Linked DNA regions of Cryptosporangium arvum DSM 44712. The protein of the gene in region 2 interacts with the protein of the main gene of each other region in a pairwise test. Links are inferred from orthologs where the notes say so. Each region holds a gene or a part of one and is shown on either strand. Other genes may lie near its edges.

Region 1 (2,954 bases), 1.5 Mb from region 2 along the record:
TGCCGGAGTTCGCGCGGGGCGTGGCGATCGCCTACTGCGACGCCCCCGGCCCGCTGGAGACCGCGCCGCTGCCGACGTTCTACGCGATCGCGCCGACCCCGGCCGACTGGTCCGCCGACCGGCGCGACTCGTTCTACCGCGAGTACAACGACCACATGCTGCGCAACCTGACCGTGCACGAGGCCGTACCCGGGCACTTCCTGCAGCTCTCGCACGCCCGCCGGTTCCGGGCCGGCACCCGTGCCCGTGCGCTCTGCATGTCCGGCTCGTTCGTCGAGGGCTGGGCGGTCTACGCCGAGGAGATGATGGTCGACGCCGGCTTCGGCGGCCCGCAGGTGCGGATGCAGCAGCTCAAAATGCAGCTGCGCATGACGATCAACGCGCTGCTCGACCAGCTCGTGCACGCCGAGGGCCTGGCGGAGGCCGACGCGATGGCGCTGATGCTGGACAAGGGCTTCCAGGAGGAGCGCGAGGCGGCCGGGAAGTGGCGCCGGGCGCTGCTCACCGCGGGCCAGCTCTCCACGTACTTCGTCGGCTACACCGAGGTGAGCGCAGTCGCCGCGGCCCGCCCGTCGGACGTGCCGGTGAAAACCTGGCACGACCGCATGCTCGCCCACGGCTCTCCGTCCCCGCGCCACCTGAGGACGCTCCTCGACGTCTGAACCGTTCTAGGGCACCAGTGCGCGTGTCGGTTACCGGCCGCGACTACGCTGCGAGGGAAGAGCGCGGGCCACCGCCCGAACGCGAACGCCCCGACCTTGAGGAGCGATGCAGTGGCCACGATCGAGGCCGTCGCCGCCCGTGAAATTCTTGACTCGCGCGGTAACCCGACCGTCGAGGTCGAGGTCATCCTCGACGACGACACCGTCGCCCGCGCGGCCGTCCCGAGCGGCGCATCCACCGGTGCCTACGAGGCCGTCGAACTGCGTGACGGCGGCACGCGATACCTGGGCAAGGGTGTCGAGAAGGCCGTCCAGGCCGTCGACGACGAGATCGGCCCCGAGCTGCTCGGGTACGACGCCGCCGAGCAGCGGCTGATCGACCAGGCGATGATCGACCTGGACGGCACCGACAACAAGGGCCGCCTGGGCGCCAACGCGATCCTCGGCGTCTCGCTCGCCGTTGCGAAGGCGGCCGCCGACTCGGCGCAGCTGCCGCTGTTCCGCTACCTCGGTGGCCCGAACGCGCACACGCTGCCGGTGCCGATGCTGAACATCCTCAACGGTGGCGCGCACGCCGACTCGAACGTCGACATCCAGGAGTTCATGATCGCGCCGATCGGCGCCGGCTCCTTCAAGGAGGCGCTGCGCTGGGGGGCCGAGACCTACCACGCGCTCAAGAGCGTCCTGAAGTCGCAGGGGCTGGCCACCGGCCTCGGTGACGAGGGCGGTTTCGCGCCGAGCCTCTCCAGCAACCGCGCCGCGCTCGACCTGATCGCCACCGCGATCGACAAGGCCGGCTACACGCTGGGCACCGACATCGTGCTCGCGCTCGACGTCGCGGCGACCGAGTTCTACCGTGACGGCGCGTACGAGTTCGAGGGCGCCAAGAAGTCGTCGGCCGAACTGGCCGACTACTACACCGAGCTGGTGAACAACTACCCGATCGTCTCGATCGAGGACGGCCTGTCCGAGGACGACTGGGACGGGTGGAAGGCGCTCACCTCCGGTCTGGGCCAGCGCGTCCAGCTGGTCGGCGACGACCTGTACGTCACCAACCCGGAGCGGCTGGCCCGCGGCATCGCCGAGAAGGCCGGTAACGCGCTGCTGGTGAAGGTCAACCAGATCGGCACGCTCACCGAGACGTTCGACGCGGTCTCGCTCGCCCACCGGGCCGGCTTCAAGTGCATGCTGAGCCACCGCTCCGGTGAGACCGAGGACACCACGATCGCCGACCTCGCGGTGGCCACCGACGCCGGCCAGATCAAGACCGGTGCCCCGGCCCGCTCCGAGCGGATCGCCAAGTACAACCAGCTGCTCCGCATCGAGGAGGAGCTGGACGACGCGGCGACCTACGCCGGCACCACCGCCTTCCCCCGGTACACCCCGGCCTCCTGATGGCCGGTCCGCGCCGTACTCCCAGTGGCCAGCGTCCGTCCCGGGCCGGTGGCAACCGCCGCCCGTCGACGTCGTCGGCGGCCAGGAGTGCGGCGCGGAACTCCACCCCGCGGGGTACGACCCCGCACGGCGGGCGCGTCACCGGCCGGGTGCCCGGCAAGCAGCGTGACTACCCGGTCTCGTCGCTGCCGGCCCAGCGGCGGGGCGCGGGACGCAGCCCGGGCGCCGGTAGCCGCGAAGGGCGCAGGCCGGGCGTCCGCCGCACCGCGGCCTCCGCGACCGCGGCGCTCGACGGACGCCGGTTCGTCCGGCGTGGCGAAGGCCGGTTCACCGGCCGCGCGGCCGTGCTCGCGATCCTGTTCGCGGTGCTCGTGCTGACGCTCGCGTACCCGGTCCAGCAGTACCTCGCTCAGCGGTCGCAGATCGCGGAGGCCGAGCGCGCCCAGGCCCGCCAGAACGAGCGGATCGCGGCGCTACGCTCGGAGCTGGACGCGTGGAACGATCCCGAGTACGTCAAGGGTCAGGCCCGGTCGCGTCTGCAACTGACCCAACCAGGGGAGAAGCGGTACGTCGTGCAGGACCCGTCACGCGGTAACGGAGGCCCCACCTCCACCGAGCCGTCCGGTTCGCCGGTCAACGACCCGCGCTCCTGGTACGGGCGGCTCTGGGACAGCGTCGAGGCGGCCGACCAAAAGTGACAGGTCTGTCGGAAGCCGATCACGAGACGGTGGCGGCTCAGCTCGGGCGCGTCCCGCGCGGCGCGATCGGCGTCGCGCACCGCTGCCCGTGCGGCGCGCCGGACGTCGTCGAGACCGCGCCGCGGCTGCCCGACGGCACGCCGTTCCCGACCACGTTCTACCTGACCTGCCCCCGGCTGGCCGGGCTGCTGTCCACCGA
Region 2 (2,937 bases):
GTCACCGCGGCGGCCGAAGCCTCGGTCCCGGAGGTCGTCACCGCGGCGGCTGAAGCCTCGGTCCCAGAGGTCGCGACCGCGACGGCCGAAGCCACCGATTCGACCCGGACCGAAGCCACCGACGCCGCCTCCCAGCGCCCGCCGGCGACCGAGGAGGCCCCGTCCGAGCAGCCGACCCCAGAGCAGCTCGCGCCCGAGCAGCCCTCAGCCGAGCAAGCCCCGGTGGAGCAAGCCCCGGTCCCCGAGATCGCGGCCGTGGCCGAGAAGCAGGCCGCACCGTCCGCCGACGACCCCGGCTCGCTCCTGGGCCGGTGGTCACCGGTCGCCGTCAGGCTCCCCGAAGGCGCCCCCGGCAACATCCCGGCCATCGCCGACGGTCGCGCGCACGTCCAGGACGAGGGCAGCCAGCTCTGCGCCTGGACCCTCGCCGCCGCACCCCTCGAGGGCCCCGACGCCCGGTGGCTCGACCTCTGCGCCGGTCCCGGCGGCAAGGCGGGCCTGCTGGCCGCGATCGGCGTCGACCGGGGCGCGCACCTCACCGCGGTCGAGGTGATCGAGCACCGCGCCGTGCTCGTCCAGCAAGCCGTGGCCGGCCTGCCCGCGACCGTCCTCACCGCCGACGGCCGCGACGTCGGCACCCACCCCGACCTGCCCGAGGGCGGCTTCGACCGGGTGCTCGTCGACGCTCCGTGCACGGGCCTCGGAGCCCTGCGCCGCCGCCCCGAGGCGCGCTGGCGCAAGGAGCCGGGCGATGTGCCGGCCCTGGCCAAACTCCAGCGCGAGCTGCTCACCGCCGCGCTCCGGGCGGCCCGCCCGGGTGGCCTGGTCGCGTACGTCACCTGCTCACCGCACCTGGCCGAGACCCGCGTGCTGGTGGCCGACGTCTGCCGTCGCACCGGCGCCGAGCCCGTCGACGTCCGCGGAGTGCCGGAAGCCGCGGCCGCCGCGGACCTCAACCCGACGCCGGAGCGGGTGAGCGCGTCCCGCGCGGCCGCCCTGCAGCTCTGGCCGCACCGCCACGGCACCGACGCGATGTTCCTGTCGCTGCTGCGCAAGCCGGTCGGAGGCCACGACTAAGCTTTCGGACGTGGAACTTTTCGTCGCACCGAGCATCCTGTCCGCCGACTTCGCCCGCCTCGCGGAGGCGGCCGCCTCGGTGGCCGGGCGCCCCGGCACGCCGGGCGCGGACTGGTTGCACGTCGACGTCATGGACAACCACTTCGTCCCGAACCTCACGCTCGGCCTGCCGGTCGTGAAGAGCATCAGGGCCGCCACCGAGATCCCGCTCGACTGTCACCTGATGATCGAGGACCCGGCGCGCTGGGCGCCGGGTTACGCCGAGGCGGGTGCGCACAACGTCACGTTCCACGCCGAGGCGACGGACGACCCGGCGGCGGTCGGGCGTGACCTGCGCAAGGCGGGCGCCAAGGCCGGGCTGGCGCTCAAGCCCGGCACGCCCCTCGAGCCCTACCTCGAGATCCTCAGGGACTTCGACACGCTGCTCGTGATGACCGTCGAACCCGGTTTCGGGGGCCAGGAGTTCATGGCCGAGGTCCTGCCGAAGGTCACCGAGGCCCGCAGGCGGGTCGAGTCCGGGCATCTCGAGTTGCGTATCGAGGTCGACGGCGGCATCAACGCCGACACGATCCACGCCGCGGCCGAGGCCGGGGCCGACACGTTCGTCGCCGGCTCCGCCGTGTACAACGCCGACGACCCCGCGAAGGCGGTCGCCGCCCTCCGCGAACTGGCGGCCCGCCGGTGACCCGCCCCGAGCCGGTGGCCACGCCGTGACCGGGCACGCGGCCGACGTCTCCGGCGGGAGCGTCGCTCGCGGTTCCGACGGGGTGATCCTCGTCGTCGACGACGACACCGACGTCGCGGCGCTGGTGGCGATGAACCTGCGCTTCGAGCGGTTCGATGTGGTCACGGCCCACGACGCCCGCGGTGCGCTGGCCGCGATCGAGCGCCACCGGCCCGACCTCGTGCTGCTCGACGTGATGATGCCGCGCGTCGACGGCTTCGAGTTGTGCCGCCAGTTACGGGCGTCCCCGCTCACCGCCGCGCTCCCGATCATCATGCTCACGGCCAAGGACCTGTCGGCCGACCGCATCCAGGGCCTCACCGCCGGCGCCGACGACTACATCGTCAAACCGTTCGACGTCACCGAGCTCGTCGCCCGGGTGAAGTCGACGCTGCGCCGCAACCGGGAGATGCGTGACGTCTCGCCGCTGACCGGTCTGCCGGGGAACACACGCATCCTCGAGGCCATCTCCGAGCGCATCGTGGCCCGGCAGGACCACGGCTGGGAGTACGCGGTCTGCTACGTCGACCTCGACAACTTCAAGACCGTCAACGACGTCTACGGGTTCTACCGGGGTGACCAGATGCTCACCGCCGCCGCCGGCGCGCTCCACTCGTCGACGATCGGGGTGGCCGGTTCGCCGCCGTTCCTCGGTCACATCGGCGGCGACGACTTCCTCGTGGTGTGCACGCCGGAGCAGGTGCGCCCGATCACCGACCGGGCGATCACGCTGTTCGACCAGGCCAGCCGCGTGCTGTACGACCCGGCCGACCTGGCCCGGGGTTACTTCGAGGTGGCCGACCGGCAGGGCCGGTTACGCCGCCACGGGCTGCTGACGCTCTCGATCGGCGTCACGGTCTCGACCCAGCGCCAGTTCGACGACCACCGTGCGGTGGTGGCCGCCGCCAGCGAGATGAAGTCGGTGGCCAAGCGCACCGAGGGGTCGATGGTGGCGATCGACCGGCGCCGTGACCCGGAGCCCGGTCGCGGCCCCGCCGCCCGCCATCAGGCCGCCCTCCAGCCGCTGCCCGACCCCGACACCCCGTAGCCGTCCGGGCGTGATCAAGGTCGCACCGGGCCGATCGGCGGTCGCCAACCGTGTCAGACTGGCGCGTAACGGTGGGATTTCGGCGACA
Region 3 (3,112 bases), 2.9 Mb from region 2 along the record:
CCGCCGACGCGCTGGCCAGCCGGGGGCTCTACCAGCTGCTGCGAGGCCGCGGGACGCAGATCCGGGTCGCGCAGCAGCGGATCGGCGCCCGCGCGGCCACGGCCGAGGAGAGCCGGCTGCTGGAGATCAAACGCAGCGGACCGGTGCTGACGATGGACCGCACGGCCTACGACACGTTCGGCAAGGCCGTCGAGTACGGGCACCACTGCTACCGCCCGGACAACTACGCGTTCGAGATCACGCTCGTCAACAACTGACCCCGTCGTGCACCAGCGCGGCGGCGACGTCGACCGCCCGGGTCACGTCGCCGTCGGGGGGATAGAGCAAGGTCCGGCCGACGACCAGGCCGTGGACGCCGGGGAGGGCCAGCGCACGGCCCCAGGAGGCGTAGGTGGCCTCGGGGTCGCCACCGCCCTCGCCGCCGAGCAGCAGCGTCGGGAGCGTCGCGGCTTCCAGCACGCGCTCCATGTCGTCGACGACGGGCAGTTTGAGCCAGCTGTAGGCGGACGAGCCGCCGAGCCCGGACGCGATCGCGACCGACGTGATCACCGCGTCCGTGGACAGGTCGTTGACGACGCGGTCGCCCTGCCGGACGCTGCGGAACGGCTCGAGCAGGAGCGGCAGCCGGGCGGCGGCCGCGGCCGTCACCGCGTGCGCGGTCGCTTCCAGCGTGCGGGCGGTGCCCGCGTCCGCGAGATCGATGCGGACGAGCAGCTTCGCGGCGTCGAGCCCGGCCGACACCATCGAGCCGACGTCGTGGCCGGTGAACCGGTCGTCCATCTCGAACACCGCGCCGCGTAGCCCCCCGCGGTTCATCGAGCCCACCGCGATCTTGCCGTCCAGCGCGCCGAGCAGCGCGAGGTCGTCGAGGACGTCGGGGGTGCCGAGCACGCCGTCGACGCCCGGCCGCGAGAGCGCGAGCACGAGGCGGCGCAACAGGTCGTAGCGGTTTCCCATCGCCATCGGGTCGGGGCCGACGCCCAGCGCACCCCGGGCCGGGTGGTCGGCCGCGACGATGAACAGCCGCCCGTCACCACGCACCAGCGGACGGCGCGCGCGGGCCGCGAAGGCGGCGGCGATCGCGTCGGGGTTCTCGAACCGGGTCCGGCGCAGCCGCCCGAAGTCGACGGCCGGAGCGGCCAGGTCAGGCCGGGACATGCTGCTCCACTTCGGCGGTGGTGGGCATCGCCGTGGAGCACTCGCGCCGGCCGGCCACGATCGCGCCGGCGACGTTCGCGAACCGCACGGTGCGCTCCAGCGACCAGCCCGCGAGCAGACCGTGGACGAGCGCGCCACCGAACCCGTCGCCGGCGCCGAGCCCGTTGACCACGTCGACGGGGTGCGGCGGCACCTCGACGCTCTCCTCGCGGGTCCTGGCCAGCACCCCGCGTGGACCCTGCTTGACGACCGCGAGCTCGATCCCCCGTTCCAGCAGCGCGTCGGCGGCGCGGTCCGGGTCGGTCTCGCCGACCGCGACCTCGCACTCCTCGCGGTTGCCGACCGCGGCCGTGACCTGCTCCAGCGCCTTCCCGACCTCGTCGCGGGCCGACTCCGGGGACGGCCAGAACATCGGGCGCCAGTCCAGGTCGAGCACGGTGAGCGGCGCCCGGCCGCGGGCCTGCCAGGCCGCGTGGTGGGTGGCCCGGCTCGGCTCGCGGGAGAGGCCGGTGACCGTGGCCCAGAAGACCCGCGCGTCCGCGACCGCGGCCTCGTCGACCGCGTCGATCATCAGGTCGGGCGCCACCGGCTCGCGGTAGAAGTAGAGCGGGAAGTGGTCCGGCGGGAAGATCTCGCAGAACGTGATCGGCGTCTTGAGGTGGCCGACCGTCGCCACCCAGCGATCGTCGACGCCGAGGCGGGTCAGCTCGCGGTGGGCGTACCGCCCGAACGGGTCGTCACCGACCGCGGTGATCACCACGGTCTTCCGGCCGTGGCGCGCGGCCGCGATCGCCACGTTCGTCGCGCTGCCGCCGAGGTACTTGCCGAACGTCTCGACGTCCTCGAGGCCGACACCGTCCTGCAGCGGATAGAGGTCGACGCCGATCCGGCCGATCGTGATCAGGTCGTACGGTGCGGACATCCCGGAGACCACCCTTCGTCTTTTTGTCAGGACAAACTATCAATGCCCGTAGGTGCCGACAAGGGGTCATGCGCTTGTTCCATTCCGTGACACTGGCTATCGTCGGTCCACAGTTGAGTCAGGGGTGGGCTGACTTGAGGGGGAACCGATGATCGTCGTGTTCGGCGGGCGCCGGACCAGCGGAGACAGGGGCGACTTCCCGGTCGCTCACGTCGACTACGTCGAGGAGCGCGTCAGGCGCCTGCTCACCGGACTCCAACCGGCCCACCTGATCGGCTCCGCCGCGGCCGGCAGCGACCTGATCTTTCTCCGGGCCGCGCTCGAACTGGGCATTCCGGCAACCGTCGTCCTGGCCGGCGACCAATCGACGTTCGCCGAGAAGAGCGTCGCCGACCAACCGGGATGGAAATCCGTGTTCGATCGGATCCTCGCATCCCGGCGGATCACCGTCCAGGAGACCGACCCGGCACGGTCGGATGACGAGACCTACCGCGCCGTGAACACGCAAATCGTCACAACGGCGTTGGCCATGAAGGATTCCCAGGCGGGCACGCAGATTCTCGGTGTACTGGTGAGCGCCGGAGGCACTAACCACACCGAAGATCTGGCCGAGGAACTCCGCGGAAATTCGATCGACGTACTCCGCGTCGACCCGTCGATTGATCGGAACGACACTCCGCTCGCCTTCGTCGCGATGCCTTTCGGAAACAAACTCGATCCCGACCGGCCGCACGAGAACTACCAGTCGAACGCCACCTGGGAACGTCTGCTGTTCCCAGCACTGACTGATGCCGGCTACCGAGCGGTGCGCGCGGACTCGAACCCGCAGCCCGCGGTCATCGACGCTCAAATGATCCGCGATCTGCTCCGCGCCGATCTGGTCGTCGCCGACCTCGCGACGCTCAACCCGAACGTGCTCTGGGAACTGGGGGTTCGGCACACCGCGCAGCGTCGGGGAACGATGGTGATCCACTCCCGGTACGCGCCGATTCCCTTCGATCTCAAGGGCATCTCGATTCGGCTGTACGAGCG

What was found.
Region 1: the proteins of rpe (region 2) and eno interact in binary tests that used the Escherichia coli proteins (3 or more experiments, as listed by UniProt). The link is inferred for Cryptosporangium arvum DSM 44712 from one-to-one orthologs.
Region 3: the proteins of rpe (region 2) and iolC interact in binary tests that used the Escherichia coli proteins (3 or more experiments, as listed by UniProt). The link is inferred for Cryptosporangium arvum DSM 44712 from one-to-one orthologs.

What each region holds. Positions count from the first base shown.
Region 1 is NZ_KK073874.1:1,093,477-1,096,430, forward strand. Bases 114-2,915 are described here. They hold eno (phosphopyruvate hydratase), read left to right. Parts: upstream 114-773; coding sequence 774-2,057; downstream 2,058-2,915. Other genes in these bases: CRYAR_RS04975 (DUF885 domain-containing protein), read left to right, coding at 114-662; CRYAR_RS04985 (FtsB family cell division protein), read left to right, coding at 2,057-2,755; CRYAR_RS04990 (DUF501 domain-containing protein), read left to right, coding at 2,752-2,915. Outside these bases: more of CRYAR_RS04975, read left to right, coding at 1-113; more of CRYAR_RS04990, read left to right, coding at 2,916-2,954. UniProt on the Escherichia coli protein: Catalyzes the reversible conversion of 2-phosphoglycerate (2-PG) into phosphoenolpyruvate (PEP). It is essential for the degradation of carbohydrates via glycolysis.
Region 2 is NZ_KK073874.1:2,581,970-2,584,906, forward strand. Bases 140-2,924 are described here. They hold rpe (ribulose-phosphate 3-epimerase), read left to right. Parts: upstream 140-1,087; coding sequence 1,088-1,762; downstream 1,763-2,924. Other genes in these bases: CRYAR_RS48565 (transcription antitermination factor NusB), read left to right, coding at 140-1,077; CRYAR_RS12080 (response regulator), read left to right, coding at 1,788-2,849. In the rest of the region: more of CRYAR_RS48565, read left to right, coding at 1-139. UniProt on the Escherichia coli protein: Catalyzes the reversible epimerization of D-ribulose 5-phosphate to D-xylulose 5-phosphate.
Region 3 is NZ_KK073874.1:5,508,865-5,511,976, forward strand. The notes cover bases 113-3,072. They hold iolC (5-dehydro-2-deoxygluconokinase), read right to left. Parts: upstream 2,081-3,072; coding sequence 1,145-2,080; downstream 113-1,144. Other genes in these bases: CRYAR_RS25115 (GntR family transcriptional regulator), read left to right, coding at 113-257; CRYAR_RS25120 (Cgl0159 family (beta/alpha)8-fold protein), read right to left, coding at 247-1,158; CRYAR_RS25130 (TRAFs-binding domain-containing protein), read left to right, coding at 2,229-3,072. In the rest of the region: more of CRYAR_RS25115, read left to right, coding at 1-112; more of CRYAR_RS25130, read left to right, coding at 3,073-3,112. UniProt on the Escherichia coli protein: Catalyzes the ATP-dependent phosphorylation of fructoselysine to fructoselysine 6-phosphate. Functions in a fructoselysine degradation pathway that allows E.coli to grow on fructoselysine or psicoselysine.